DNA from 3 places in the Shewanella sp. 492 genome. Region 1 is predicted to be linked to each of the others. Evidence: predicted binding sites of a transcription regulator. Region 1 holds the regulator's gene; each other region holds the start of a gene.
The links. The regulator LexA, encoded in region 1, represses DNA repair genes until DNA is damaged. The targets are predictions, from matches to a motif close to TACTGTATNNNNATACAGTA.
Positions count from the first base shown of each region.

Region 2: a site for LexA is predicted at 6,357-6,376, ahead of dinG (ATP-dependent DNA helicase DinG). Genes of this name have one in related genera too.
Region 3: a site for LexA is predicted at 7,273-7,292, ahead of recG (ATP-dependent DNA helicase RecG). Genes of this name have one in related genera too.

Region 1 covers NZ_CM181702.1:107,159-117,510, reverse strand. The annotation lists gene mnmH (tRNA 2-selenouridine(34) synthase MnmH) at 1-913, shown strand, start outside; gene AC5YBX_RS00535 (MFS transporter) at 1,084-2,934, opposite strand; gene AC5YBX_RS00530 (GNAT family N-acetyltransferase) at 3,040-3,495, opposite strand; gene cysQ (3'(2'),5'-bisphosphate nucleotidase CysQ) at 3,488-4,300, opposite strand; gene nudE (ADP compounds hydrolase NudE) at 4,351-4,896, opposite strand; gene yrfG (GMP/IMP nucleotidase) at 4,993-5,664, shown strand; gene lexA (transcriptional repressor LexA) at 6,014-6,631, shown strand; gene AC5YBX_RS00505 (cell division inhibitor SulA) at 6,628-7,137, shown strand; partial or broken gene coxB (cytochrome c oxidase subunit II) at 7,535-8,647, shown strand; gene ctaD (cytochrome c oxidase subunit I) at 8,666-10,276, shown strand; gene AC5YBX_RS00490 (cytochrome c oxidase assembly protein) at 10,278-10,352, shown strand, end outside.
Region 2 covers NZ_CM181702.1:2,493,787-2,504,138, forward strand. The annotation lists gene nrfD (NrfD/PsrC family molybdoenzyme membrane anchor subunit) at 1-895, shown strand, start outside; gene AC5YBX_RS11135 (tetrathionate reductase subunit A) at 919-4,011, shown strand; gene AC5YBX_RS11140 (methyl-accepting chemotaxis protein) at 4,402-5,973, opposite strand; gene dinG (ATP-dependent DNA helicase DinG) at 6,400-8,472, shown strand; gene AC5YBX_RS11150 (sulfite exporter TauE/SafE family protein) at 8,481-9,254, shown strand; gene AC5YBX_RS11155 (primosomal replication protein) at 9,251-9,913, shown strand; gene AC5YBX_RS11160 (DUF2057 domain-containing protein) at 9,923-10,352, shown strand, end outside.
Region 3 covers NZ_CM181702.1:3,656,206-3,666,557, forward strand. The annotation lists gene gmk (guanylate kinase) at 1-430, shown strand, start outside; gene rpoZ (DNA-directed RNA polymerase subunit omega) at 490-771, shown strand; gene spoT (bifunctional GTP diphosphokinase/guanosine-3',5'-bis pyrophosphate 3'-pyrophosphohydrolase) at 785-2,890, shown strand; gene AC5YBX_RS16075 (RidA family protein) at 2,971-3,354, shown strand; gene trmH (tRNA (guanosine(18)-2'-O)-methyltransferase TrmH) at 3,424-4,122, shown strand; gene AC5YBX_RS16085 (AMP-binding protein) at 4,312-5,967, shown strand; gene AC5YBX_RS16090 (calcium/sodium antiporter) at 6,143-7,075, shown strand; gene recG (ATP-dependent DNA helicase RecG) at 7,344-9,419, shown strand; gene AC5YBX_RS16100 (DUF3014 domain-containing protein) at 9,569-10,352, shown strand, end outside.

The DNA.
Region 1 (10,352 bases):
TGCCTTAGGTCATACGCTCGTTCATGGTGATATCAAACAACAAAGGGTCGATGCATGGCGCGAGTATTTTGCTCGTCACCCTAATGCTTACCTATATTGTTTCCGCGGTGGACTGCGTTCACAACTGACACAGCAATGGCTTAAGGAGGCTGGGCTATCCGTCCCCTATATCGAAGGCGGATATAAGGCGATGCGTCAGTTTTTGATAGACACCATAGATCAAGCCCCTAGGGTAAAACCCATGTTGATCCTCAGCGGCATCACCGGCAGTGGTAAAACGGACTTTTTATTACAGCGCCCAGAAGGCGTGGATTTAGAAGGCCTTGCCCATCATCGCGGCTCAAGCTTTGGCCGCTACCACGAGCCGCAACCTTCGCAGATCAACTTCGAAAATAGCCTCGCTGTGGCACTGCTAAAACACCAAGCTAGCGCAGCCAAATCGTTACTGCTCGAAGATGAGAGCTACCTCATTGGTCGCTCGGCGCTACCACAAGCCTTTTATAAAGGCATGCAAGTGGCAAAAGTGGTGGTATTAGATGAGAGCCAAACAGCCAGATTAAACCGATTGCTCGACGAATATGTCCATAAGATGCATCAAGGTTATCTTGATCGCCTCGGCGAAGAGGCCGGCTTTATCGCTTTTGCCGATTATTTGTCGCAAAGCATCAGCGGCATAAAAAAACGCCTTGGCGGCAAACAACATGATGAACTGCAGGCGATGGTGAATCATGCCTTACATGCACAACAAAGCCAGGGCACGACAGCTGCTCATCTCGAGTGGATAAACGTGCTGCTGAGTAAATACTACGATCCTATGTACCAATATCAGATTGATAAAAAAGCCGATCGGATTATTTTTAAAGGTGATCATCAAGCTGTGCATCAGTGGCTCGATCAATACACGCCCCAATAACATCACTTAATGACATGATCGCCATTAAACGTGACTGAATCACTCACCTGAATTCGAGTAAAACGATGGAATAATCCGAGATAGCTTAGCTATTTAGGATTATTTCACCCCCAAAGCTAAGCTCCAAAATGTAGATAATGAGTTTTCGGTTTTAAGCCGGGGTCTTGATTTTATGATGCGGCAGTCATCAAGCGGGTGATTTGCTGTTGCAGTGACGCGGCGCTCACCTGAGATACCGCCATGGCATCACCGACAATCAGCGACACCTTTGGCCAAACCCGCCGCGGTTGAAGTGTGTTTGCTTGACTCTCACTCGGATCTGCTAATCCTCTCATTGCAAGCGGTATCACCTTTACGGGATGGTGCACTGCGAAACTTGCCATCAAGGCGTTAAATTGAGCCTGATAACTCGCCGTCATGGCATCACTCGCGGTTAAATTATCGCTTAACAGGCACAGTAACTCGCCATTGGCTAACGCCTGCTCAATCATGGTTAATGCTTCATTATTGCTTGCGCCGCTTATCTCACCCATAGCCACAGGGATCGCTCCAGTCGGCTTAACAGAGCTCGCTATGATAGAGGATGGCATAACAAAGCGCACCGGACGACTCGATACGCCCATCACGCACAAAGCATCGAACTGGTTGATATGAGGACATACCAGCAGCACTGCCCCCTGTTTGGGCAGTTTTTCACGCCCTTCAACACAGAAGCGGTAACGCACATGACGAAAGAGATAACTGATAAAGCGCCAGCGAAACTCTGGCGCTTGTCCATAAACATAGGCAGCGACCACCAGATTAAGAACCGCCAGTAAGGTAAATAACTCAGGGATACTCCACCCAAATCCCGCCAGCAGTAACATGGCCAATAACGCCGAGCACACCATAAATAGCGCATTAACAATATTATTAGCAGCAATCGCCTGTGCGCATTCCCCCGGCGCAGCACGCGACTGGATAAAAGCGTACAACGGGACGATAAACAAGCCCCCACTGACCCCCACCATCAACAAGTCAAACATCAGTCGATAATGCGCTGTTGTGGCGATAAAGTCTCCCACACTATAAACCCACGAGGGATCTAACGGCGCTGGTGGAATAGCCCAGACTAAATCGAGGCCAAACAGGGTCAACCCCGCCATGCCTAAAGCCACGACACCTAACTCAACATGACCATAAGATAAGCGTTCACACAAAAAGGAGCCCACCGCGATACCCACCGAAAATAGCGCTAATAATAGCGACACTACGCTAGCATCAGACGACAGATGTAACTTAGCAAAATAAGCAAATTGCGTTAGGTAAGTGGCACCGAGAAACCAAAACCAGCTAATGGCGATGATCGCCACCCAGATGCTTGACGTCTTTCTCACCTTGGTAATGGCGTGCCACGTGCCAGATAAAGGAGCAAAACGAATTGGGGTTGCGTCATGCTGTAAAGGCAAAGCCGGAATGGCACGACTGGCCAAATAACCACACAGGGAAAGTACAAAGACAATCAAGGCACTGGCGACAATCCCATGCGCACTCGTCATCAACAGCCCGGCGCTCAATGTGCCACTTAAAATAGCTAAAAATGTGCCCATTTCGACCCAAGCATTCCCCGTAACTAACTCTTCTTCGGCCAATACTTGCGGTAAGAGTGAATATTTTACCGGCCCGAAATAGGCCGACTGACAGCCGGTTAAAAATAACAGCAGTAACATCACCATGTAGCTTTGAGACAACATCGCCATCGCAGCGCACGACATGATAACCACTTCGAGTTGTTTGAGTCTGCGGATAAGCTTCGCCTTGTCCATATTGTCAGCGAGCATCCCGGCATGAGCGGAAAAAAGAAAGAAGGGTAAAATAAACAGGCCCGCGGCCAAATTAACAAATAAATTAATACTGATTGGCAACTCATTGATCTGGCTATAAGCCACCATCAAGAGTAAAACATTTTTATAAATATTATCGTTTAATGCGCCTAAACATTGGGTGACAAAATAGGGCAAAAATCGTTTTGTTAACAGCATATTTGCTCCAGCTTGCCGCGACCTTAGGTTAGCCTAACCATTTAGACGGCAGTAGAGGGTTATATAAGCCATTGCCAAGCTGTGGCCGTGCACAATAGACAAGGCTTAGCGCATCAGACACATCACCACCCGTGATGCATCTGGGCCAAAATAGTCAGCTTCTGTTTGCAACTCGACAAACCCCAATGCTAGGTATAAATGACGCGCTGGATTAGCTGGGTCCACAGTGAGCATTACCTGAGTGACCGACGGCGCCAAGTGATTAAGTGCATCGATTATAAAACGTTTGCCGATACCTCGGCCTTGGGCGAGTGTCTCCACGGCGACAGATAATATCCAACCTATATGCCGCAGCTCACTTGGCACCATTAGGATATAGCCAAGAAGACGATTATTGTGATCTATTGCAACACGCAAACCACTTGGCCAACAATCGAAACTCTGACGAAAAAAGAAATCCGGATAACAATGTTCGCCAAACACACGCTGTTCAAGCCGATAAACGCCGGCCAGTTCGCCCTTTTGCGCCGCACGCAGGGTAATATCAACGGGCTTATTCACTGACTAACAACTCATCCCAAGGTAAATGGGTCGAACCGACCACGATAAAATTAGGGTTTTCGAGCGATTCACGTTCGTTATAACTGAGCGGCTGCAGTTCAAGATCCATGATCTGCCCGCCCGCCTCTTCGACAATAATTTGTGCCGCGCCGGTATCCCACTCGCCAGTAGGGCCAATGCGTACATAACAATCGGCGCGCCCTTCGGCGACCAAGCAACTTTTAAGCGCTGCCCCGCCGAGCACCACGAGCTCACAATGTTTAGGCTGGTTCAGTAGCTTTAATACCGACTGCGGATCTTGGCGACGACTGACCGCCAAGCGCAATGAGCGCGAATCATCGAGTGTCAATTGACGACTGGCAATACGCTGCTCGCCTTTACTTGAGCGCTTATAAGCCCCCAGTCCCGCGATGGCATAATAAATCACCTCGGTCATGGGCACATAAACAATCCCCATAATGGGGCGATTATGCTCAACTAACGCGATGATCACCGAAAAGTCGCCGCTGCCAGCAATAAACTCTCCGGTGCCATCTAACGGATCGACCAGCCAATACCTGGGCCAATCGACGCGATCGGATAACGGGATGTCGGCATCTTCTTCAGATAACACAGGAATATCAGGAGTCAGCTGAGTCAGCGCAGCGGTGATAATTTGGTGCGCAGCGAGATCGGCAGACGTCACAGGGGTATTATCCGCCTTAATTTCTTTATCAAAGCTACCTTCAAGGTAAATATCTTTGATGGCCATTCCCGCTTCAACGGCGATGGCGATCACCTGTTCCACACACTCTTCTGGCTTCATCACAACTCCAACAACCTAGACAGGTAATGCATATATCCGAATTGAAATAACTATTTTAGTTTTAAATGCTTCTGGGCTAAAAACAAGGCACTCACACTTCTAGACTCTGAGAAGTCTTCCAATGCCAATAGCCCTGACCACTGTGCAAGCGGCCAAGAAACAACCTCTATTGGCTCGGGCTCATCGCCTTCAAGGCGACTCTCATACAGATCTTCTGCAATATAGATCTGCATCTTGCTGACAAAATAGCTGGGCGCCAGACTTAACTCCATCAAATGGGTTAATTTTTTAGCCCCAAAGCCTATCTCCTCCTGCAGCTCCCGATTAGCGGCTTGCTCAGGCGTCTCTCCCGGATCAACCAGCCCTTTGGGAAAGCCCAGTTCATAGCTGTGGGTTCCTGCGGCGTACTCTCTGCCCAGCAGCAGTTGCTCACCCAACACAGGGACCACCATTACGGCACCACGATTATTACCTTTCATACGTTCATACTGGCGCTCGACCTGATTAGAAAATTTCAGGTGCACTTGTTCAATTTGAAATAACCGACTCTGGGCAACAACTTGTGTATGTAATATCTGTGGCTTTTGGTCCGACATGAATGTCCCTGATAAAATGACGTTTGCATCACAGTTCAATCTTACTATGATGGGCCTAATCCACAACTCTCACGATAGAATTTTTTTACTGACCTTATGTTTCCTTGGGATAAAATCGATACTGTACTGCTTGATATGGATGGCACACTGCTAGATTTACACTTTGATAGCCATTTTTGGCTCAAGCTAGTGCCGCAAACCTTAAGTCACAGCAGAAACATCTCTCTAAATGAAGCTAATGTCTTGGTAGAACAAGCCTACGACCAAGTGGTTGGCACCTTGGATTGGTATTGCCTCGACTACTGGCAGCAACAACTGCAACTGGATATTGTGCAGCTGCAACGCACATTGGCCGACAGGATACAGTTACGCCAAGACAGCATGCCATTTCTACGCGCATTGACTCAAAAGCATAAAACCAGAATATTAGTGACCAATGCCCATCCTCAAAGCCTAGCTCTCAAACTAGAACACACAGAGCTCGCGCAAGGGTTAGACCATATGATCTCCAGCCATGAAACAGGTTTTGCTAAAGAGCACCCTCAATTTTGGTCTAGCTTATTTAACCAATATCAATTGCAACCCAGTCGGTGTTTATTTATCGATGACAGCGAAGCTATCTTACATGCCGCCAAACAAGCTGGAGTTGGGTATTTGCTTGGCATAAGCAATCCTGATAGTAAAAAGCCCCATAAAATATTTACCGACTTTCCCGCAATCCATGATTACCACCACCTGTTAGATGATCTTATCGCCAGTAAGCCATAATAGCTCCTCGCTCAATGACATAAGATAAGGATAAATGCAGGTGCATGGTGCAACCAAACCCTATAGCCTGCTTATTTGTTTCACCGCCCGAACTTGGCACTGAAATCGTCTCAACAGATAAGAGAGCAATCGCGCCACTCAGCGACACTCAATGAATCCTTTCCGTAAAATTAAATTCATAACATTGATTTAAATTAAAAAAGTCAGATTGCAATAAAAATAAATCTGCGACCTTATTTTCAGTTTTAAGCAAATCCCACCACATTGCCGACAAAAATATGCTTAATCCTTGCGCTACTTTAAATACTGTATACACTAACAGTTACTGTATGAAAAGACAGGATCTGTAATGAGACCATTAACCCCTAGACAAGCTGAAATATTAGAATTAATTAAACGCAATATTGCCGATACAGGCATGCCGCCTACCCGAGCTGAAATTGCTCGTCGCCTAGGCTTTAAAAGCGCCAATGCGGCCGAAGAGCACTTAAAAGCCTTAGCCAAAAAAGGCTGCATCGAAATAATGCCTGGGACCTCGCGAGGTATTAAGCTAACTCAAGAAGATGATAGCGAAGATCTTGGTTTACCACTGATTGGACAAGTCGCTGCCGGTGAACCCATTTTGGCCCAAGAACATGTTGAGCAACACTACAAAGTTGACCCAGCGATGTTTCGCCCAAGCGCTGATTTTCTCTTAAGAGTCCGCGGCGATAGCATGAAAAATATTGGTATTCTCGAAGGCGATCTACTTGCGGTGCATAAGGTGGAGCAAGCCAGTAATGGGCAGGTTGTCGTAGCTCGCGTCGAAGATGATGTCACAGTAAAGCGCTTTGAAAAGAAAGGTAATACTGTATATCTTCACGCCGAAAATGAAGAATATTCACCGATAGTCGTCGACCTATCTACCCAAAGCCTTAGCATCGAAGGGCTGGCCGTAGGTGTTATCCGCAACGGAGATTGGCAATGAATAATCTAATGGGTAATGCCCCGCGACATCCCGGCCTTTGGGTCGATATGAATAAGCAACACAAACCAACTCAGCACAGTACCATTGCGACATTATCGAGTCGTACCCAAGGTAAGCATGAGTTGCAAGCGCTAACACCGCAATTAGCAAGATTAAGCCAACAAGGCCAGTGGGTCGTACTGATTAGCCCACCGAATATTGGCTATAAGCAGATGCTCGCCGATGCGGGGGTACGCATGGATAGAATCTTATTAGTGCACACCAAAGATGAAGTTGAAGCACTGTGGGCGATGGAAAAAGCGCTTACTAGTGGTACATCCAGTGCGGTGATCAGTTGGACCCAAGCACTCGATGCTCGCGATTGCCGCCGCTTACAATTGGTCGCCAAAAGTACCCAGGCTCTAGGTGTTGTGATTGAAGATGATAATAGTCACTTACCTGTAACAGCCCTGACAGAGCAAGATCTGGGCTATCAACAAGCATCATTATTTAGTTCACTGCACTAGCATTACAGTTCAAACTTTCCATACTTAAGCCCCGCGAGGGGCTTTTTTGTTGCTGTTTTAAAAAAATTAAAAAAAAGTGATCTTGATCAATATTTAAACAGCGATTAAGTTAGTAATAGATATCAACGATTATTTGTTATATCCGAACAATTTAGTGGTCTGTTTCATTGGCCAACGAGTGTAGATCTCTCACTGCGTCCAATAAAGCGGAAATTAGCCTGATATAGTCAGCCGTAAGTGCAAGCGTGGTAACCACCAGCAATAACAACAGCAATACCACCAGCGCACTGTGAAGTCATCGTTGCTTTTTTGGGAACTGAAAAGTTTGCATAGAGCCGAGACATACTGTGTAACTTTTCTTTGTAGTTGCCTTCGCAATTGACAGAGGAGAAGTCTAGTGAAGCATCTGTGGTATAGCTTGCTCGGGTTATTACTAGCCCCACCCATATTCGCAGCCGATATGCCCCTTAATATGACACCAGGGGTAACTGAGATCAGTGGCAAGGTTTTTAGCCTTCACATGACCATTCTTTATATCTGTTGCGCTATCGGCATCATAGTGTTTGGGGTGATGATCTATTCCATCATTAACCATCGTCGCTCCAAAGGTGCGGTGGCTGCCAATTTTCATGAAAGCACTAAAGTCGAAATCGCTTGGACTATCGTCCCTTTTGTCATCTTGATCCTGATGGCGATCCCTGCCACTAAAACTCTTATCGCCATGGAAGACCCTAGCGATGCGGATATCACCATCAAGGTTACAGGTTCTCAGTGGAAATGGCATTACAGTTATTTTGATCACGATATCGAATACTACAGTTTACTCGCTACCCCAAGAGCACAAATTGAAGGCAGTGAAACGAAGGGCGAAAACTATCTATTAGAAGTCGACAAACCTCTAGTGCTTCCCGTTAATAAAAAAGTGCGTTTCTTGATGACGTCAGATGATGTGATCCATTCTTGGTGGGTGCCAGCCTTTGCGGTAAAAAAAGATGCTAACCCCGGTTTCATCAATGAAGCTTGGACCCGCGTGGATAAACCCGGCACGTACCGCGGCCAATGTGCTGAACTATGCGGTAAGGACCATGGCTTTATGCCCATAGTGGTTGAAGTGTTGTCTGAGGCCGATTTTGCTCTCTGGATCGATGAGCAAAAAAACCAAGCCACAATCGCCGCCGCCGCAACCGAAGCCTCGTTATCGCAAACCTTATCTATGGATGAACTGATGACCCAAGGTGAGCAGATATACATGGCACGCTGCGCCGCCTGCCACCAGCCAAATGGCATGGGACTTCCAGGAGTGTTCCCCGGATTAAAAGCCAGCGCCATTGCCACCGGCCCAGTCACAGCACATATCGATATTGTGGTTAATGGTAAGGCGGGCACCGCAATGCAAGCCTTCGCTGGACAGCTAACACCACAGGAGATAGCGGCTGTGGTGACATATGAGCGTAACGCTTGGGGCAATGATGTCGGTGATATCGTCCAAGCCGCTGACGTTAGTCAACATGGTCAATAGGGAGGCATGATGAATACAACAACGCGCGAAGCCAATATGGATGCCGCTCATATTGAAGAGTCTAACGAACACCACGAAGCTCACCCAACCGGCATAAAACGTTGGCTATTTACCACTAATCATAAAGATATCGGCACCTTATACCTATGGTTCAGCTTTATTATGTTTCTTACTGGCGGTGCCATGGCCATGGTGATCCGAGCCGAACTGTTTCAGCCTGGATTACAATTAGTCGAGCCCAACTTTTTTAATCAAATGACCACAGTGCACGGCTTGATCATGGTGTTTGGTGCCGTCATGCCCGCCTTTACAGGGCTTGCAAACTGGCTAATACCCATGATGATTGGCGCGCCCGATATGGCGCTACCACGGATGAATAACTGGAGCTTTTGGATTTTACCCTTCGCCTTTACCATATTATTAAGCTCACTCTTTATGGAAGGTGGTGGGCCCAACTTTGGTTGGACATTCTATGCTCCGCTATCCACCACTTATAGCCCCGATAGCACGGCACTGTTTGTATTTTCGATCCATATTATGGGGATCAGCTCCATCATGGGAGCCATCAACGTGGTGGTGACGATTGTGAATATGCGCGCCCCCGGCATGAGCTGGATGAAATTACCGCTATTTGTGTGGACCTGGTTAATCACCGCTTTCTTGTTGATCGCCGTCATGCCTGTGCTTGCTGGGGTGGTCACTATGGTACTGACGGATAAATATTTTGGCACCAGCTTCTTTGATGCAGCAGGTGGCGGCGATCCTGTGATGTTCCAACATATTTTCTGGTTCTTCGGCCACCCTGAAGTCTACATTATGATCTTACCTTCATTTGGTATCATATCGGCTATTGTGCCCGCCTTTAGTCGCAAACGTCTCTTTGGTTACTCCTCTATGGTTTATGCCACTGCCAGTATTGCGATTTTATCCTTCTTGGTTTGGGCACACCATATGTTTACCACCGGCATGCCAGTATTTGCTGAGCTGTTTTTTATGTATTGTACTATGCTCATCGCGGTGCCAACTGGGGTTAAGGTCTTTAATTGGGTCGCCACCATGTGGCGCGGATCACTCAGTTTTGAAACACCTATGTTGTTTGCCATCGCCTTTATCATACTGTTCACCATAGGCGGATTTTCGGGGTTGATGCTAGCCATTACTCCGGTGGATTTCCAGTATCACGATACCTATTTCGTGGTGGCTCACTTCCATTATGTATTGGTCACAGGGGCCATCTTCTCCATTATGGCCGCCGCCTATTATTGGCTACCTAAATGGACTGGACATATGTATGACGAGAAGCTGGGTAAACTGCATTTTTGGTGTTCGGTTATCTCAGTTAACGTGTTGTTTTTCCCTATGCACTTTTTAGGACTCGCGGGAATGCCGCGTCGAATTCCTGATTATGCAATTCAATTTGCTGATGTTAACCAAATTGTCTCTATTGGCGGCTTCGCTTTCGGGCTATCGCAGTTTATCTTTCTCGCCTTAGTGATTAAGTGCATCAAGGGCGGTGAAAAAGCACCAGCTAAACCTTGGGATGGTGCTGAGGGGTTAGAGTGGACGCTGCCAAGCCCGGCTCCTTATCACTCATTCTCGACTCCTCCCGAGGTGAAATAAGATGTCTCAGCCCCCGGCAACATCAAATCGTAAGCTGATCATCTGGCTAATGACTGGTGCCATAGGCATGTTTGGC
Region 2 (10,352 bases), 1.7 Mb from region 1:
CACCGGCGATTTACATCAACCGGGCCGTGCTTGGCATTTCTATTTTCATGTCACGCCATGGTCTTGGATGTCGTTAGGCTCATTTTTCTTACCACTATTTTCTGGGTTAAGCGTGCTGACCGCCTGGCTTTATCTGCGCCGCGATATTGCCGCATGGCAGTTTAGCCAGTCTCCCTTGCTGCGCAAGTTAGCGCTGTTAACCTTGGGGCAATGGCAAACAACTCACACACAGTTACTTGTAGCCGCCAGCCTAACCGCGCTGTCTGGGCTGAGCATTGCTATCTATACTGGCGCCGAAATTTCAGTCATCGCCAGTCGTCCTTTATGGCATCAACCCGCCTCTGCACTACTGTGGTTTACCAGCGCATTTGTTGGCGCCATCGGCTTTACCCTGCTGACATGGACACTGCTGCCTAACGCGACAAAACCGGCGTTAAGCGGCGCCGATCGCAATATCATCCAACGTACCAGCATTATCGGCGCGACCTTGGCCTTAGTGTTAGTGCCGATTTGGGCCTCAAACAACCCCAGCTTTTCATTGTTCGCCAACCCCGTTTGGGTCATCAACCTTACGCTAATGGCCGCCACCTTATCTGTCTGTATTGGTCTAGCGCTATTATTCAACGTCTTTGCCACGCGCACATTTGGGGTCATTGCTATGGTAGTTAGCAGCCTACTGTGTGCGTGGGTAATACGTTGGGTAACCATTTTGGAAGTACAAACCATTGCTCGCTTTGATGTGGGAGATTTTGCCTATCAGTTGCCCGCTGGGAGCGCTGGCTGGCTTGGGATCATTGGCATATTCGGCCTATGGCTGGCGCTGGCACTTATCGGCTCAGAGCTTATCAACGCTAAAGCCACTGCGGTTCACCAATCTCAAGCTCTGCAGCAATAACCAACATATTTAAGGATTTTAAAATGGATAATAAACGTCGTCTGCTACTAAAATCAGGTTTTGCTGTTGGTGGATTAGGTGCATTCTCTGCCGGTTACAGTGACACCATTCATCATGCGGTCAAAGGAACCTTAGAGGGCAGCGCGGGTAAAAAGACCCAACATATTCACCATGGCAACTCGTTAGCGCCAGAGTATCACCTCAATGCGAATGGCAAGCTACTGCCTAATCCAGATCAAAGAGTCGCGCCATCTATGTGTTTTGGCTGTTGGTCGTTATGTGGCCTGCGGGTACGTATCGATAATAATACCGATGATATTTTGCGCATCGCTGGCAATCCATACCACCCACTATCACACCATGAGCAGATCCCTTACGCTACGCCAGTTAAAGAGGCTTATCGCTCATTGATGGGCGAAGCTGGGCTCGCGGGACGCTCCACCGCCTGCGCCCGCGGCAATGGCATGTTAGAGATACGCAACAGCCATTATCGTATCACGCAACCGCTTAAACGTGTGGGTAAACGCGGCGAAGGCAAGTGGCAACCCATTAGCTATGAGCAGCTGCTCAGCGAAGTGGTCGAAGGCGGCGATTTGTTTGGTGAAGGCCAAGTGACTGGGCTGCGTGAAATACGCGACATTCACACCCCGCTGGATCCACAAAACCCCGAATATGGCCCCAAAGCCAACCAGCTATTGGTCACCAATGCGGGTAACGAAGGCCGTGATGATATTTTAAAACGCTTTGCCTTCAACAGTTACGGCACGCGTAACTTTGGTCACCATGGTTCCTATTGTGGTTACGCGTTTCGGGCAGGCTCAGGGGCTATGATGAATGATTTGAATAAATTCGCTCATCTAAAACCCGATTTAGACCACGCCGAATACGTGCTATTTATTGGTATGTCACCGGCGCAAGCAGGTAACCCGTTTAAACGCCAAGCAAGGCAATTGGCCGAAGGACGCACTAGCGGTCGGCTCAAATACACCATCATAGCCCCGAGTTTACCGGCAGGTTCATCGAGCTTAGCCGCGGGCGATAACAACCATTGGCTGCCCATCAACCCCGGAACAGACTCCGCTTTAGTGCTGGGCATGATCCAGTGGATCATCGTTAATCACGCTTACAACCAACCCTTTTTGGCCCAGCCTAGCGCCGCTGCTATGGCACAAGCCGAAACGGCCCATTGGTGTAATGCGACACACTTGGTGATAAGTGACGAGAGTCATGCCGATAATGGTCGCTTCCTGCGCGCCTCCGATATCGGCCTGAGCTACAGCGGCGAGCCGTTATCTGACAGCGATCCTTTTGTGGTGGTTAATGCGACCTCAGAGCAACTCAACGTCAACACCCAAGACGATGCCGCGCAACTGTTTGTCGATAGGCAAGTCATTAGCCATGGCAAAAACATACGAGTGAAATCCTCATTGCAACGCTTGAAAGAGGAAGCCTTTAAGCATGATTTAGCGTTTTATAGCCAACAGTGTGGCATCGCGGTAGCGCAAATCGAAGCCTTAGCACGTGAGTTCACCAGCCACGGTACCAAAGCGGTAGTCGATACCCATGGCGGCAATATGCACACCAATGGCTTTTATAACTCTTTTACTATTTTAATGCTTAACGCGCTGATTGGTAATATCAATATGAAAGGTGGTGCCATGGCTAAAGCTGGCGGCTACCCCACATCGGCCGCAGGCCCACGTTACGATTTCACCCAATTTAACGGCAAGACTAAGCCTAAAGGAGTTTTCTTATCTCGCAGTAAATTCCCCTACCAAAAAACCAGCGAATATAAACGCCGCGTCGCCGCAGGAGAATCACCTTATCCTACTCGCGCACCTTGGTACCCGATCTCAGCCCCGCTGCTCACCGAGCACTTATCGGCGGCTATCGACGGTTACCCTTATAAAGCCAAAGCCTGGATTAACCACATGGCTAACCCACTTTATGGGGTCCCCGGGCTAAATACTCTGCTGGGCGATAAGCTGAAAGATCCACAGCAATTAGGCCTGATTATATCTATCGATGCCTTTATCAATGAGACTACCGCACTGTCTGATTATATTGTGCCCGACACTGTGACCTATGAAAGCTGGGGCATGTCTACCCCTTGGCACGGTGTACCGACCAAAGCGGTCACCGCACGCTGGCCCATAGTTGAACCGCGCACAGAAAAAACGGCCGATGGTCGAGCGATTAACTTTGAAAACTTCATCATAGATGTAGCTAAGCGTATGGAGCTAGGCGGTTTTGGCGACAATGCCATACAGGACAGCCAAGGTAACTGGCATCCCATTCATAGCGCTGAAGATTTTTACCTGCGAGCAGCGGCAAACCTTGCCTATGCCAAAGGCGGCGTCCCGAGCGTCGAAGCCGAAGACATTGCCTGGTCAGGGCTTGAGCGACTCATGCCGGCGATGACCCGCACTCTAACAGGTGAAGAGATGCGAAAGGTAGGTTACATCTTTGCCCGTGGTGGTCGTTTTGAAGACGCCAGCCAAGCTTACCAGCAAGATAGAATGAAGCATCGCTGGGCTAAGCCACTGGCCATTTGGAATGAAACCGTCGGTACGTCAATCAACACCATGACCGGCGAGCGCTACCTAGGTTGTCCTACTTGGTCACCGCAGCGCTTGGCTGATGGCACACCATTTGAGCAGCAATACCCTAAAACACAGTGGCCGTTTAGCTTGACCAACTTCAAGTCAAACATCCATAGCTCGGTGTCTAATTTGTCACCGCGCCTTGCCTCGATTAAAGGGGTTAACCCTGTATATATTCACCCCATTGATGCTGAAAATGCGGCAATAAGCACAGGCGATCTGTTTGTGATTGAAACCCCAAGCGCTAAAACCCAAGCCTTAGCAATGGTCGTTGAGGGGATAATGCCCGGGACTTTAGGTTTTGAGCATGGGTTTGGCCATACCGAGCTAGGTGAGCGGGCTCATTGGATTGGTGATAAACAGCAACCCGTTAAAATGAAATCCAGCGATGGAGTCAATATTAACGATATCGGCCTTATCGACCCGACTCGTGAAGGCCAGGGCGTGATGCTCGACTGGGTGGTTGGCGCCGCCGTTCGCCAAGCCATACCCGCTAAGATTTATAAGGTGTAAGCACGCCGCTGGATTGATCCCAACCAACGCCGTCATGATCAACATGACGGCGTTTTTTTATGCCTTTGACTGATGCTATTTAGTCGATGCCAAGCCAGCAATCCCCTCGTGATGGAACATTAGCCAAATAGAATTAATCTCGTGGAATTAGCTAGGTGACATTAGCCGTACTGCATTAAGCGCTTGAAGCAGAACCATGGCGATAACCGATAGATACGGTTTTATTGCCAGTCGCTATAGAGATAAAAACGCCGCTGTATCAGCGGCGTATGGTGGCACTCATATAAACTTCAGCTCACGGGCCTCAATCCACCAGGCCTGCAATTTAAGAGACTCTGATAAAGAGAAGTGACGATAATGAAGATAAGCGATTGTGATTAATCAATCGCGTTATCGCTTTTGAAATTGCTGCATCAAACGTTGTAGATCGCTGAGCTGACTCACCAACTCAGAACCACGATTTACCGAGTGATCGCTGCGCTCAATATTGGCCAATGACAACTGCTGAATGGAGATGATGTTGCTATTAATATCTTCAGTCACACTCGCCTGCTGATGCACCGCGGCAGCGATTTGATGACTCGCGCTGGCCACCTCACTCAACATACTATTGGCATGTTTCAGCACATCGCCGGTACGAACAGCATTGTCTCGACACACATCCGATAAATGGCTGCCTTGTTGCGTCGCTATCACGGCTTGGCCAGCGGTATCTTGCAGGTGAGCAATCATGGAGCGAATTTCTTCGGTGGAAGCTTGGGTTTTTGAAGCTAACGCTCTAACCTCATCGGCTACCACCGCAAATCCACGGCCACTCTCTCCTGCTCGAGCCGCTTCAATCGCCGCATTGAGTGCCAGCAGATTGGTCTGATCGGCTATGGTGCCGATGACTTCGAGGATCTTTTCAATCTCTTGGCTACTCACCGATAGATCGTTAATTATGCCGTTTGCACGCGCTAATTCTGAGTGCAGTTCTGCCACCGAGTCTATCGTGGTTTGCACATTATTGAGTCCGTCATCAGCAAGCTGATTCACTTGCTCCACTAATTGTGATGCCGCCATCGCATTATCAGCCACATCGCGAATTGAGCTGGACATTTCGGTTACCGCTGTCGCTACAGAGTCGGTATCGGCCCCTTGCTTATTCAAGTTATGCTTAATCTCTTGCTGATTAACTAACTCGTGCTCAGCACTAACGTGGATCCCCTCTGCGGTTTCGCTGGCTCTGGCAACAATCGCGCGCACCTCGGCTTTACGCTTTTGCAGCGCGAGCTCTATCATGGAATATTCATCATAACGCCCGGTATAGACGAGCTCCATCAACGGATTATCATATGCTTGCGTCGCAAGTGTTGCCACCTGCCCTAAACGTCGTTGATGAAAAAACTCATTGAGTAACAGCCCGGCCATCGCCAATATCGATACCGTACCACCTAAGTGTACCGATGCGCCGCTCATCATAGCTAGGGTGCTGGCAAGCGCTGTTAACGCAGCAAGATAACGCGCCCAACGATAACTAAAGCGTGGCCTTGATAGCTTAGATGGCGTCTCTTTTTGGCTCATTTCGCTATAGAGCGCCTCTGCACGCTTAACCCATTCTCGGTTAGGCTTAGTGCGCACAGACTGATATTCAATAATTTTGCCCTTAGCATCGGTGATGGGGGTGATAAAGGCTGATACCCAATAAAATCCGCCTCCTTTACGGGCGTTCTTCACCAGTCCCATCCAACTGCGGCCAGATTGCACCGTTTGCCATAACTGCTTAAAGGCGGGCTTAGGCATATCGGCATGGCGCACAATATTATGTGGTTTACCAATTAATTCATCGGCTTGATAACCGGCAATATCACAAAAACCGGCATTAGCATAGGTGACTATACTGGAGGGATCTGTGGTTGAAATGAGATTAGCATCGAGTTCAAATTCGATTTCACGTTCTGCGTTAGTATGTTTATTTACCATATTATGGTGACTTATTTCCGAGCTGTGGTTGGTTTGTGTGCGGCGCAGTGCACTATGACTGGCAGGCCCTATACGTAAAAGAGTTCGCTGCCGATCACAGTTGCTAGCGTTTTGAATGGAAACGCAGTTGTAATCGATACAGGATCAGCAACTATGGTATCAATTTCATTATTCAAACGATACAGGACCGACAACTATAGTATTAATTTCGTCATCCAAATAAATGAGGTGAACGACACAATATGAGCTTGCTCACTCATCAGCTCATTTATGTTGCCAAGCGCACAGCTGACAACTGGTCAAATCCATATTGTTAACATCGCTAGTCGCTTATGCTTGTATCGACTGTTTCAGAACTTATTCATATTCCGCTTGTGCTGTTTTACTGTTATTATGTACAGCTGTATTTCTCTGCTATGTGCCTTCATGTTATCTGCCACTGTTAAAACTCAGATCCGCACCATCTATAAAGACATTGCGGCCGCCTTGCCCAACTTTCGCTCTCGGCGCGAGCAAAACTACATTGTGGCAGAGATCTCAAAAACATTAGCAGGTGAATATGACAAACATAGGCGCATCATTGTTGTCGAAGCTGGCACGGGTATTGGTAAGTCGTTGGCTTATATTCTAGGCACCATTCCATTAGCCTTAGCCAGCAAGAAAAAAGTCTGTATCGCCACTGCAACGGTGGCGCTGCAAGAGCAGTTACTCAATAAAGATTTACCCTTCTTTTTACAGCAATCTGGACTCGACTTTACCTTTGGCCTGGTTAAGGGGCGTCAACGCTATATCTGCTTAGCCAAACTTGAAATGCTCATTGGCAGTGATGACGGCACGCAGATGGCCATGTGGCAAACTAAACCCGATAACAGCCAGATAGCCCTATTACAAAGTTTGTTAAAAGATTTCCATGAAGGTCGTTGGAATGGCGAGCGCGATACCCTAACGCAACAATTGCCCGATCATCTTTGGAGCCAAATCGCCTGCGACAAACACAGCTGTCATCGGCAACTAGCCAGTCATCGTCACTGCCCATTTCATAAGGCCCGTGAAGATATTGATAACTGGGATGTATTAATCGCTAACCACAGTCTGCTTTTTGCCGACTTGGAACTAGGCGGCGGGGTGATCTTGCCCGATCCTGAAGATCTCTATTATGTGATTGACGAGGCCCATCACCTCCCCGTTGTCGCCAGAGACTTTTCCAGCGCGCAGGCGACCCTGAGAGGCGCGGTCGATTGGTTAGAAAAGATCGGCAAAACCACAGCTAAACTGCAAAATCAGCTTAAGAGTAATCATATTATTGCCCCTGCTCAGGCGATGTTAGACCACATTAACGAATTAACCGGGTTGCTCAACGCCGTAGCGCAGTATTGCGACGGCCAAGACGCTGCATTTGATAACCCTGAAAACCGCATCCGTTTTGAACATGGCAAGCTGCCGCAAGCTTTAGTTATCCAAGCAGAAAACTTAGCCAGTGCCGCTAATAACGCCCTCAAGCAGTTCAATAAGATGTTGACCTTGCTTAACGAAGCCATAAAAGATGGTGAGCTGCCCAAGCATCAAGCCGAGCAACTGCTGAGCGAAACTGGCTTTATGCTGCAGCGTTTAGAAAATCTGCAAAAATTGTGGAAGATGATGGCCAAGACCGACAGCCCTAAAGGGGCACCGATGGCCAGATGGATAGAGCAACTTCCGGGTAAACAACACGACTACTTGTGTAACGTCTCACCGATTGAAGTGGGCTTTATGCTCGAATCCTTATTATGGGAAAAAGCCGCTGGTGTGGTGCTGTGTAGCGCCACTTTACGCGCATTGAATAATTTTAATCATTTTACCCATCAGGTGGGCCTGTCGATAAACGATGGTAGTCGTTATCTGGCCATGGATAGCCCATTTGATTTTGAGCAAAATGCGACCTTATACCTGCCAAAAATGCGCACCGAACCGACGGACGACCGTTATACCGATGAGCTTGCCGAGCAGATATTGACCCTTATCGAAGGTGAAACCGCCACCTTAGTGCTGTTTGCCTCATACTGGCAGATGGAGAAAGTGGCCGATATTGTCCGCCCCAAGATTGACAGCCCATTATTGATCCAGGGGGAAGACTCGCGTCAACAACTGCTGACACAACATAAACAGCGCTGTGATGCTGGCGAGGTAAGTATTATTTTCGGCACGGGCAGCTTCTCTGAAGGGCTCGATCTGCCAGGAGATTATCTCACCAATTTGATTATCACCAAATTACCCTTTGCAGTGCCGACCTCCCCTGTGGAGCAAGCCCATGCAGAATATATCAAGATAAAGGGCGGTAATCCGTTTTTACAACTGACCATACCTGACGCATCACGTAAATTGATCCAAAGTTGTGGTAGATTACTGCGTAAGGAAGAAGATTATGGCCGTATCACTATCTTAGATCGTCGCTTAGTCACGAAACGTTATGGAAAGTCGCTGCTTGATGCCTTACCTCCGTTTCGCCAAGTCATAGAGTAGGAACCACATTGGAGTTACTTTTAGACCCCAGCGTTTGGATTATTTTAGCCGCCACAGGTTTTATTGCCGGCTTTATTGACGCTGTCGCAGGTGGCGGAGGCTTGCTATCAATACCTGCATTATTAACCATAGGCATACCGCCACACGCGGCGCTGGGAACCAATAAATTGGCCGCCAGCTTTGGTTCATCCATGGCGGCATTCACCTATTACCGCAAACATTTTTTTGAGCCACGCTTTTGGTACCATGCCGCAATAGCCACCTTCATTGGCGCCGTTATCGGCACCTTCGTAGTCTATTTCATTGATAATCAATGGCTCGAAAAATTACTGCCGCTCATTATCATCATCATTGCCATTTATACCCTAGTGAAACCCAGTGTGATGGGGGGCAACAGTCACTTACCACCAACTCGCGCACCCTCGGCCTTTAAGCAATGGCGCCAAGGGTTGCCATTGGGCTTTTATGATGGTTTTGCTGGCCCCGCTGTCGGCGCGTTTTGGACCATCAGCAGTATTTCGCAATACCAATTACCAGTACTTAACAGTTGTGGATTAGCACGAGCCATGACTTTTATCAGTAACCTAACCTCTTTAACGGTCTTTTTAGCCTTGGGACAGGTCAATATTGTTATCGGCTTATCTATGGGCTTATGCATGATGTTAGGTTCGTTTGTTGGCGCTCGCACCGCAATCAAATTTGGCGTACCATTTATCCGTCCGCTATTTATCACCGTGGTTATTTTGATTGCCATCAATTTGGCGTGGAGCGCATGGGCATGAACACCTCAGAACTAATTTATCGTTTACGAGTCCAACTTAAGCAATTAGAACAAGAAGTGCTGCAACATGATAGCCAGCTGGCAAAAGGGCAACGTAAGCTACTGCATGATACCGAACGTTTTAATCATGGCTTATTTAACCAATCCGGTGCCCAGCTTGCCCCGTGTATCAGCCAAATTAGCAATAAAATAGCGCAGCTCGAAAAACTACTAAAGGGGAATATCTCGACATCGACCATAGCGTTAAGCTGTGAAGGGATCCAAGATAGATTTACCGCACTGCGACGCGCGCTGAACACCACCACATTAGATGTGAAATCGGCTGAGCAACAAAAATCATCACGTATTGCGAATGCCAAACAACGTCGCCAGCAGTCGCACGCCGATAGTGGTTTTAGTTGGATCGCTTCTGGCGTAATGCATAATAGCCACCAGCTATATGATGAATTAAACAAACATCTGAACTGGGTTCAAACATTTGAGCAAAAGATTGCAGATTTACAATCAAAACTTGAAAACTGTCATAGTGCTGACAAAATTGCACTGCAAAATGAGATACTTTTAGTTCACCGTCGCTTAGGTAAGTGCCGACAAGCTATTAGCTATATTGAAGACCGCATTCAGGCGTTTGAACGCCCATATAAAAGTCATAATCGTTAAGGAGCAACAATGAAATCAGTAATGCCAATCACCGCTTTAATCGCTTTGCTTGGTGCCTCATCGGCAATGGCTGCCAATCTCACCATTCCCATGGCATTTGAATACTTAGCCCTTAATGGTCAAAAAGTAGAAAGCAGCTTGTTTAACCATAAGGCCGATTTAAGCCTAGATAACGGCACGCACAAGATTGCTATCCGTTATCACGATATGGTGCAAGATGATTTCAGTGACAGCGAAAGCTTTATTAAATCATCCCCCTTTATTATTACTCTTAATGTCGATGGCGATTATGACTACCAGTTACAACCCGCCGAAGGCAAAGTGATTAAACGTCCGAAAGAGTTTGCTAAATCACCCGAGGTCATCATCACGCGTGCAGATGGTGGTAAAGTCAGTTATCAAGTAGCACAAACCGATATTGCAGAAACTTCATTTGTAG
Region 3 (10,352 bases), 510 kb from region 1:
TATTGAAAAACAAGCTTTTTTTGAGTGGGCTGAAGTGTTTGGTAACTACTACGGCACCTCTCGCGAAGCGATTGAAGTGATGCTCGCCCAAGGGATCGACGTGTTTCTCGATATTGACTGGCAAGGCGCGCAACAGGTGAAACAGATGATGCCAGAGGCCATAGGGGTATTCATCTTACCGCCGTCAAAAGCTGAACTTGAGCGCCGTCTTACTGGCCGAGGTCAAGACAGTAGCGAAGTGATTGCTGGCCGCATGGCACAAGCCACTTCTGAGATTTCACACTATGGTGAATACGACTTCATCATAGTCAATGACGACTTTGAGCAAGCTCAGGTCGATTTAAAAGCAATTATTCGTAGCCAACGCCTTACTCGCGCTGGTCAAATTCATACTCTAAATGATATGCTTAACGATCTGTTGGCAGACTAACTGTCATAATGTATAATTTTGCGTCATTTTTTCACCCATAATCACTGGAGTTTCAACACATGGCTCGCGTAACTGTAGAAGACGCCGTAAACCAAATCGGCAACCGTTTTGATATGATCCTGGTTGCAGCGCGTCGTGCTCGCCAAATCGCCGTGCAGGGTAAAGACCCTATGGTTGAAGAAGAGAACGACAAGCCAACGGTTATCGCCCTGCGCGAAATCGAACTTGGTTTAGTCACCGCTGACACACTTGATGCCGATGAGCGTCAAACTGTGCGCGAACGTGAAGCGGCAGAAATTGCTGCTGTTGCTGCTATCGCTGAAGGCCGCAACGCTATATAAGGAGTGCTGCCACTTGTATCTGTTTGAAGGTCTCAAGGAGTCTGCGTCAGCTTATTTAGAACCGACGCAAGTAGAATTACTCAAGCAGGCCTATCAGGTTGCGCGCGATGCTCATGAAGGGCAAATGCGTACCAGTGGCGAACCTTATATTACCCATCCGGTTGCGGTTGCTCGCATCCTGGCCGATATGCGTCTCGATCATGAGACGCTAATGGCCGCTCTGCTGCACGACACTATCGAAGATACCCCCGTCACCAAAGAAGAGCTGTCCGAACTTTTTGGACCCGCCATTGGTGAGCTGGTTGAGGGCGTCTCTAAGCTAGACAAACTCAAGTTTCGCGATAAAAAAGAAGCCCAAGCAGAAAACTTTCGCAAGATGATGATGGCGATGACCCAAGATATTCGCGTCATCTTAATCAAACTTGCCGACCGCACCCACAATATGCGTACCTTAGGTGCACTGCGTCCCGACAAACGCCGTCGTATCGCCCGTGAAACCTTAGAAATTTACGCGCCGATCGCCAACCGCTTAGGTATCCACAACATTAAGACCGAGCTCGAAGATTTAGGTTTTCAGGCTTACTACCCGATGCGCTATCGCGTACTCAAAGAGGTAGTCAAGGCGGCTCGCGGTAACCGTAAAGAGCTGATCCAGCGCATTGAAGTGGCGATAAAAACCCGCTTAGAAGATGCGGGCATCAAAGGCACGGTAAAGGGGCGAGAAAAAAACCTTTATTCCATCTATAACAAGATGCGTAATAAAGAACTCCAATTTCAAGAAGTCATGGATATCTATGCCTTCCGCATCATAGTCGACACCATAGATACCTGTTATCGAGTGGTGGGCGCGATGCATAGCTTATACAAACCACGTCCTGGGCGGTTTAAAGATTATATTGCCATTCCTAAAGCGAACGGCTACCAATCGCTGCACACCTCGCTGTTTGGCCCCCATGCGGTCCCTGTTGAAGTACAAATTCGTACCGAAGATATGGATCAGATGGCAGACAAAGGGGTCGCGGCTCACTGGCTCTATAAAGGCGCCGGCACGCAACAGCAAGGCACCACCACCCAAGTGCGAGCACGCAAGTGGATGCAAAGCCTATTGGAGCTGCAACAAAGCGCCAGCACCTCCTTTGAATTTGTAGAAAACTTTAAGACTGAACTGTTCCCTGAAGAGATTTATGTCTTCACCCCAGAAGGGCGTATCTTGGAGCTTCCTGTGGGGGCGACGCCGGTGGATTTTGCCTATGAAGTGCATACCGATGTGGGTAACACTTGTGTCGGCGCGCGCGTCAATCGCCAAGCGTATCCCTTGAGTCAGCCATTGATTTCGGGGCAAACCGTCGAAATCATTACCGCTAAAGGTGCCAGACCCAACGCAGCCTGGCTTAACTTTGTCGTCACAGGTAAGGCACGCGCCAAGATAAGACAACTACTCAAGAGTCTCAAGGAAGATGAGGCGGTGGTTTTAGGTAAACGTCTACTCAATCATGCATTAGGTGATGTCAAACTTAAAGACATTGCCCCTGAACAGATTGACAAAGTGGTGCGTGAAACCAAACATAAGAGTCTAGAGTCATTACTCGCCGATATCGGTCTAGGCAATGCCATGAGCATTGTTATTGCACAGCGCCTTAAAGGTGACAGAATAGAGGTGCAAGAACATAAAGAAGCCAATATGATGCCCATTCGCGGCGCCGAAGGGATGCTGGTTTCCTTTGCTAACTGTTGTCGCCCCATTCCTGGCGACGCTGTTATTGCTCATGTTAGCCCAGGTAAAGGGTTGGTGGTGCACATGGAAAGCTGCGCCAATATTCGTGGCTACCAAGGTGAGCCCGATAAATATATCCCCGTGCATTGGGATAACGCCGAAGGGGTTGAATTTCAAGCTAATTTGCGTATCGAAATTGTCAACCATCAAGGCGCACTGGCAAAAATCACCTCTATCGTGGCCGCCGAAGGCTCCAATATTCATAACTTGAGTACCGAAGAGCGCGATGGCAGAGTCTTTTTGATTAACTTACGGATCTCGGTGACCGACCGAGTCCATTTAGCCAATGTGATGCGTCGTATTCGAGTGCTACCCGAAGTATTGCGTACCTCGCGCAATCGTTAAGTTGCGCGGCGCTTAACCTGCATTTATTAACCCCGTCGGCATAACGACAACTATTAATAACGACAAGTAGGAAAAAGTTTATGGCAGAGAAGATTATTATCGCAACCGACAAAGCCCCACAGGCTATCGGTACGTATTCTCAAGCAGTTAAAGTGGGCAGCACAGTGTACCTTTCTGGCCAGATCCCGTTAAATCCTGAAACTATGCAGATGGTCAGTGATGAGTTTGCAGCCCAAGTAGTTCAGGTATTTGATAATTTAACCGCCGTTTGCGCAGCCGCTGGTGGTTCACTACAAGATATCGTTAAACTCAATATCTATATGACCGACCTGAGCAACTTTGCAACCGTCAATGAGATAATGGGGCGCTACTTTGAGCAACCTTATCCTGCCCGCGCCGCCATTGGCGTTAAACAGCTACCGAAAGATTCGCTAGTTGAAATGGACGGAGTGATGGAGCTTTAATTTAGCCATTACCCTTGAGGGCGCCGCGGCGCCCTTTATACTTTTGATCTACAAGTAATCCCTATCGCCATGAGCCCAGAACGCTTCGCCCGCATCAATCAGATGCTAGACAATCGCCAAACCGACCTTACTGTTTGCCTCGATAAAGTCCATAAAACCAATAATATTGCTGCGGTTATTCGCACAGCTGATGCCGTAGGTATCCATCAAATCCATGCCGTGTGGCCTGACATTGAGATGCGAGTATCGGGTAATACTGCTTCGGGCAGTCAGCAATGGGTAAACACCATCAAGCACTATCATATGGATGAAGCTGCGGCCCAATTTGCTCAACAAGGCATGCAGGTGTTAGCGACCAACTTTTCCCCCAGCGCGGTGGATTTTCGCGAGATTGATTACACTAAACCTACGGTAGTGATCATGGGTAACGAGCGCGATGGAGTCAGTGACGCAGGCCTTGCGATTGCCGACCAGCACATCATTATTCCTATGGTGGGCATGGTGCAATCACTCAATGTGTCGGTCGCATCGGCATTAATCATGTACGAGGCTCAGCGTCAACGCGAACACGCTGGCATGTATGGCACGCGCACCTTAGATGATGCTTACTGCCAAACCATGCTATTTGAACAGGGGCACCCTATTTACGCCAAGGCTTGTCGACGCAAAAATATCCCCTACCCACGCATCGATGATCAGGGAAAAATTGTGGCCGATGACACCTGGTGGCAACGGATGCGCGCCCCCGATCCCGACGCAGAGCAATAAAGTCGCCTAGTCATAATGTGACCCCCCTCCTCAGGTTATCCCTACGCCTAAATCTATGACAATTCGTTTATTATTCAAGCAAAACAATTGTCATAGATCACATTTTTCGCCATACTCAACAAGCGCGCACACATAAACAGAACAACTCGATGCGCTTACTTTCACTTACGGATAACTATGGAATTGCAGATGGACTCACACTTTAAATCTCCGGTCGACATGTTGCAGCATTGGGTCGATCTTTATGGCGACAGCACCTACCTAAGACAACCCATCAACGGCCAATACGTCGACTTTAGCTGGCGAGAAGTACAGCAAAAAATGCAGCAAATTGCTGGAGCGCTGCGTCACCTCGGCCTGCAGCCAGGTGAAAAGATTGCCGTCTTATCGAAAAACTGCGCCGAATGGTTTATTACCGATCTGGCATTAATGCATGGCGGCTATATCAGCGTCCCCATTTACCCAACGGCAAACGCCGATACTATTCGCTATGTGCTAGAACACAGCGAAGCCAAAGCTATTTTCATTGGTAAACTCGATTACTGGGCCGATCAAGAAGCTGGCGTCGGTGGTGATATCCTCCGCATGGCGATGCCCTATGACACCATGCCCGCGCAATACCAATGGAACAGTCTACTCAAATTGGGCCAGCCATTAATCGACGCACCGGTTATCACCCCAGATAAGATAATGACCATCATCTACACCTCCGGCTCTACCGGTAAGCCTAAAGGGGCGATACAAACATTCGCCAGTTTTGAATGGACCTGTAAAGCTGTGGTGCGCGATCTTAAAACCGATGTAGAAGACCGACTGCTGTCGTACCTGCCACTGGCACACATTACCGAACGAGTGGCGATGGAAGGCTCCTCATTTTATTCTGGCAGTTGTGTGGCCTTCGTAGAAAGCCTCGACAGTTTTGTCGACGATGTTAAGCGTGCCAGACCCACGGTATTTTTCTCCGTGCCAAGACTTTGGAGCCTATTTCAGAAAAACATTATCGATAAAATTGGCTATAGCAAACTGAATTTTTTACTAAAAATCCCTATTATCAGCAGTATCGTTAAGCGAAAAATTCGCCAAGGATTAGGGCTTGAACACTGTAATCTACTGGGATCGGGTTCGGCGCCAATTCCACCTTCACTGATCACTTGGTATCACAAGATAGGCCTCGATATTTGCGAAGCGTGGGGCATGACTGAAAATAGCGCTTACTCCATCATTAACCACCCTTTCAATGCGAGTAAAATTGGTTCTGTCGGCCGCGCCGTAGAAGGCTGCAGCATAAAACAAGCCGACAATGGTGAGCTGTTAGTTAAAAGCCCAGGCCTAATGAGTGGCTATTATAAACAGCCCGAAACCAGTGCCAGTAGTTTCGATGCCGATGGCTATTTCCACACCGGAGACTTATGCGCTATCGATGCCGAGGGTTATGTGACCATCACCGGGCGAGTTAAGGACAATTTCAAAACCTCTAAAGGCAAATATGTGGCTCCAGTCCCCATTGAGCGTAAGTTGGCCCAAGATCCTCATGTTGAGCTGATCTGCATCATAGGCTCGGGCTTACCGCATCCTATCGCCTTAGTGCAACTGTCTGAGGGTGCTGCCATGCAGCCTAAAGAGGAGATCCGCACTTCTCTCAAAGCCACACTCGACAGTGTGAATCCGCATCTAGAGTCTCACGAAACCGTCGATGCCATAGTGGTCGTCAGTGAGCCTTGGGATATCGACAACGATGTGCTCACGCCGACACTCAAGATCAAACGTCATGTACTTGAGGAGCGATTTAGCGCCAAAGTCGATGGGCTGCGCGGCGGTAAAATCCGCTGGGAAGATGAGCTTTAAGCCCTTAGACAGAAATTAATCGGTGTAACAGCTAAAAGCACGTCTAAGACGTGCTTTTTTACTATTAATTTAACCGCTTATCTTAAATAAAATTTAATCTTGGCAGTGCAAAATTTTAGTTGCCTTCCGAGTGTTAAAGCCTATCCTTGCCGCCTAACGTTTATTGGAGGTAACCATGTTGACTTTATTAGCCATTATCGGTGGTTTTATTATCCTAACCGCAGGGGCAGAAGCCTTGGTACGCGGTGCTAGCTCGGTGGCATTAAAGTTAGGAATTGCACCTTTAATCATAGGATTAACTATTGTTGCATTCGGTACTAGTGCACCTGAACTGGCTGTAAGCCTTAAATCTGCATTAGCTGGCAACCCAGGTATCGCCATTGGTAATGTTATCGGCTCTAACATCGCCAATATTGGCTTGATCTTAGGTATCACTGCCCTTATTCGGCCAATACAGGTACAGACGCAAATGATCAAACGGGATATCCCTATCATGATCGGTGCCAGCCTACTGTTTTGGGGGTTAATTAGCGATGGCGATGTCAGCCTGCTCGATGGTGCACTGCTCACTGCACTGCTGGTGGCCTATTTAGGCTTTAGCTATATCAGCAGTAAAGGGGAAGGAGCCGACGATATTCCAGGTTCGAGATCAGTGCATCCGCTATTAGCGACTCTGCTCATCGCCATAGGCATCAGCATGCTGGTTGGCGGTGGTATGCTGTTTGTCGATGGCGCGGTGACACTGGCGCAGCAATTTGGGGTTAGCGAACTCATCATCGGCCTGACCATAGTCGCGATAGGCACCAGCATGCCAGAACTGGTGACATCGGTGGTTGCGGCCCGTAAAGGCGAAAGCGATATCGCCATCGGTAATGTTGTTGGCTCTAACCTTTTTAATATATTGGGTATTTTAGGTGTTACCGCACTTGTACACCCTATCACCTCAGGTGGCTTACAGGTTATCGATATGAGCGTGATGCTGGCGCTGGCGCTGATCTTACTGCCCGTGGCGTGGACAGGCTTGCGTATTGGCCGCCGCGAAGGCGCTTTACTGCTAGTGGCTTACCTTGCCTACATGGGTTATCTCATTAATAGCGCCATGGGATAAAGCGGCTAAAGGAGCTGCCTTAAACAAGGCAACCAAACCCAATAGCTCAACAAATAGACCTAGGCAAGAGTCCTAGGTCTATTTGCATTTGCCTCACCCCTCTCACGCTTCACCACGCATTCCTTTTCCCTCGGACTGTCACCAGCCCACTGCACGCCAATTTGACTAAGATTGCGTTCAGAGTAAACTCTGATAATATATGTATATATTTACAGTGATTGAGCCAATAGTGGTTTAAATGACTCAATGAATCAAATGGGTATAAAGCGTGGATAGACTCGATCTTATGGCTGTTACAGAGCTAAAAGGCGTTGCGATTAAAATGGCGCAGCGGCTAGAGAAGCTCGGCATAAAAACAGTCCAAGATCTCCTATTTCATCTGCCACTGCGCTACGAAGACCGCACCCAGATATACCCGATTGCCGCGCTTTACCCCGGTAGCTATGGCACCATCGAAGCCGTAATTCAGTCATCGCAAATTATTCAAGGCCGCAAACGTATGCTCACCTGCACCGTACGCGATGACAGCGGCATGATGACCTTACGCTTCTTTAATTTTTCCGTCGCCCAGCGTAACGGTTTAGAAAATGGGGCCACTATTCGCGCCTATGGCGAAGTGCGCCGCGCTAAACATTCGGTAGAGATCATCCACCCTGAATATAAGCTCATTCATGGCGCCAGCGATGCAGGGCTCAGTGAAACACTTACCCCTATCTACCCCACGACCGAAGGGCTAAAGCAAGCCAGCTGGATAAAATTGACCGACCAAGCCTTGTCACTACTCGACAGTGGTGCACTCGCCGAGTTATTACCGCCAGCACTGCGACCTAATCAAATGTCGCTCATCGAGGCCCTCAAATTACTGCATCGGCCACCCACAGGCACCGATCCTTTTACGCTCGAACAAGGCACACACCCGGCGCAGCAGCGCTTGATCCAAGAAGAACTACTGGCCCACAATTTGAGTATGTTACGGCTAAGACAACGTAGTCATCGCGATACGGCCGTATCGCTCGCGGGGAGCGGCCAACTGATCAATCCGTTTTTAACCACACTACCCTTTAGTCCAACTGGAGCCCAGCAACGTGTGGTGGCAGAGATCAAGAGTGATTTACGCCAGCAACATCCAATGATGCGCTTAGTGCAAGGCGATGTGGGATCGGGAAAAACCTTAGTTGCCGCATTGGCAGCGCTACAAGCGATTGAGAGCGGCTATCAAGTCGCCATGATGGCGCCCACCGAACTACTGGCAGAGCAACATGCCAATAACTTTGCCACTTGGTTTGAGCCACTGGGATTAACCGTGGGTTGGTTAGCGGGCAAGCTCAAAGGTAAGGCGCGCAGCCAATCTTTGGACATGATAAAAAGCGGTGAGGCCCATATCGTTATCGGTACCCACGCGATTTTTCAAGACAAGGTCGAATTTAATAACCTAGCCCTGATCATTATTGATGAGCAGCACAGGTTCGGCGTGCACCAGCGACTGGGGCTACGTGAAAAGGGGATCAGTCAGGGCTTTCATCCACATCAATTAATCATGACAGCCACGCCTATCCCGCGCACATTAGCCATGACCGCCTACGCCGATTTAGACACCTCTATTATCGACGAACTACCGCCCGGCAGAACCCCTGTGACCACGGTGGCGGTATCCGATAGCAGGCGAGCCGAAGTGATTGAGCGAGTGCGCCAAGCCGCGCTGCAACATAATCGCCAAGCCTATTGGGTCTGCACCCTAATTGAAGAGTCGGAAGTGTTAGAGTGCCAAGCGGCCGAAGACACCGCAGAGGAACTCAAGCAGCAACTACCAGAGTTGGCGATAGGCCTGGTACATGGGCGGATGAAGCCCGCAGAAAAACAAGCCATTATGGCCGACTTCAAAGCAGGGATAATTCAATTATTGGTTGCCACGACTGTGATTGAAGTGGGCGTCGATGTGCCCAATGCCAGCTTAATGATCATCGAAAATCCCGAACGCTTAGGTCTAGCACAGTTGCATCAGCTCAGGGGACGTGTTGGCCGTGGCGCCATTGCCAGTCACTGTGTCCTCATGTATAAGGCGCCGCTGTCGGCAACTGCGACTAAGCGCTTAGGCGTACTGCGTGACAGTAATGATGGTTTTGTTATCGCGCAGAAAGATCTCGAAATACGCGGGCCGGGTGAGGTCCTAGGCACTAAACAAACTGGTCTTGTCGACATGAAAATCGCCGATCTTATCCGCGATCAAGCCTTGATCCCCAATATCCAAAAACTGGCGCAACACGTGATGCAGCAGGCTCCCGATAATGTCGATGCCATCATCACGCGCTGGCTCGGGAACAGGCAGCAATATGTACAAGCCTAATCAGTGCTATAACTTGGGTTATACCCTCTGTTGAAGTTAAATATTTTTTATTTCAGTCAACTTCACTAGACAAGTCGACTGAATTTTGCAGAATGAAGAGAGGCTGTGTTGGCCGCTCCTACACACGAGCTATTTTTCAAGGAACTCACATGCAAGTCAGTCAAGAAGATAGAATTGCCCCGCAAGAAAAACGTGGTGGTGCCAGCGCGCTAACGATTGCTGTTGTGGTGATTTTGCTGATCGTGGCCGCTGGCGCTTATTATTTCTTTGACAGCAAAGAAACCCAATCTGAGCCAGAGCAACCAACGGCTGTGACCTTGCCCGAAATCGTCCCCGAGCAGCCGTTACCCACCGATGCCAATCTGCCAGAGCCCGAAGCTGAGCCTGAGCCCGTTGTTGAGCCGCCTGTAGCGGAAGTCACAACGCCACAAGTTGAGCCCATCCCCACGCTCGCTGACAGTGATAGTTATGTGACCGCTAAAACACTCGACGTCGCTAACGGCATGAAAATCGACCCTATTTTAGTTGAAAAAGATATCATCAGACACTTTGTGGTGTTCGTCGATAATATCGCCCAAGGGGAGTTAGCCCGCAAAGTCAGTCCACTTAAGGCGCCCAAGAGCCAGTTTACGGTTTCAGATGTGAGTAATAAAACATACCTAAACCCAGATAGTTACCACAGATACGATCTCTACGCCGACTTTATTAGCAATCTTGATGAGCAGCAACTCGTCACCACCTATGAACAGTTAACGCCACTACTTAACCAAGCGTTTGAGGAGCTCGGTTACAGTAATGGCAGCTTTAACGAACGCATGATCGACGCCATCAACGTGATGCTTGCTGCACCCATTATTGAACAAGCGATTGAGCTCAATAGCGTTAGCGTTAACTATAAGTTTGTCGATCCACAGCTAGAATCGTTACCCAATG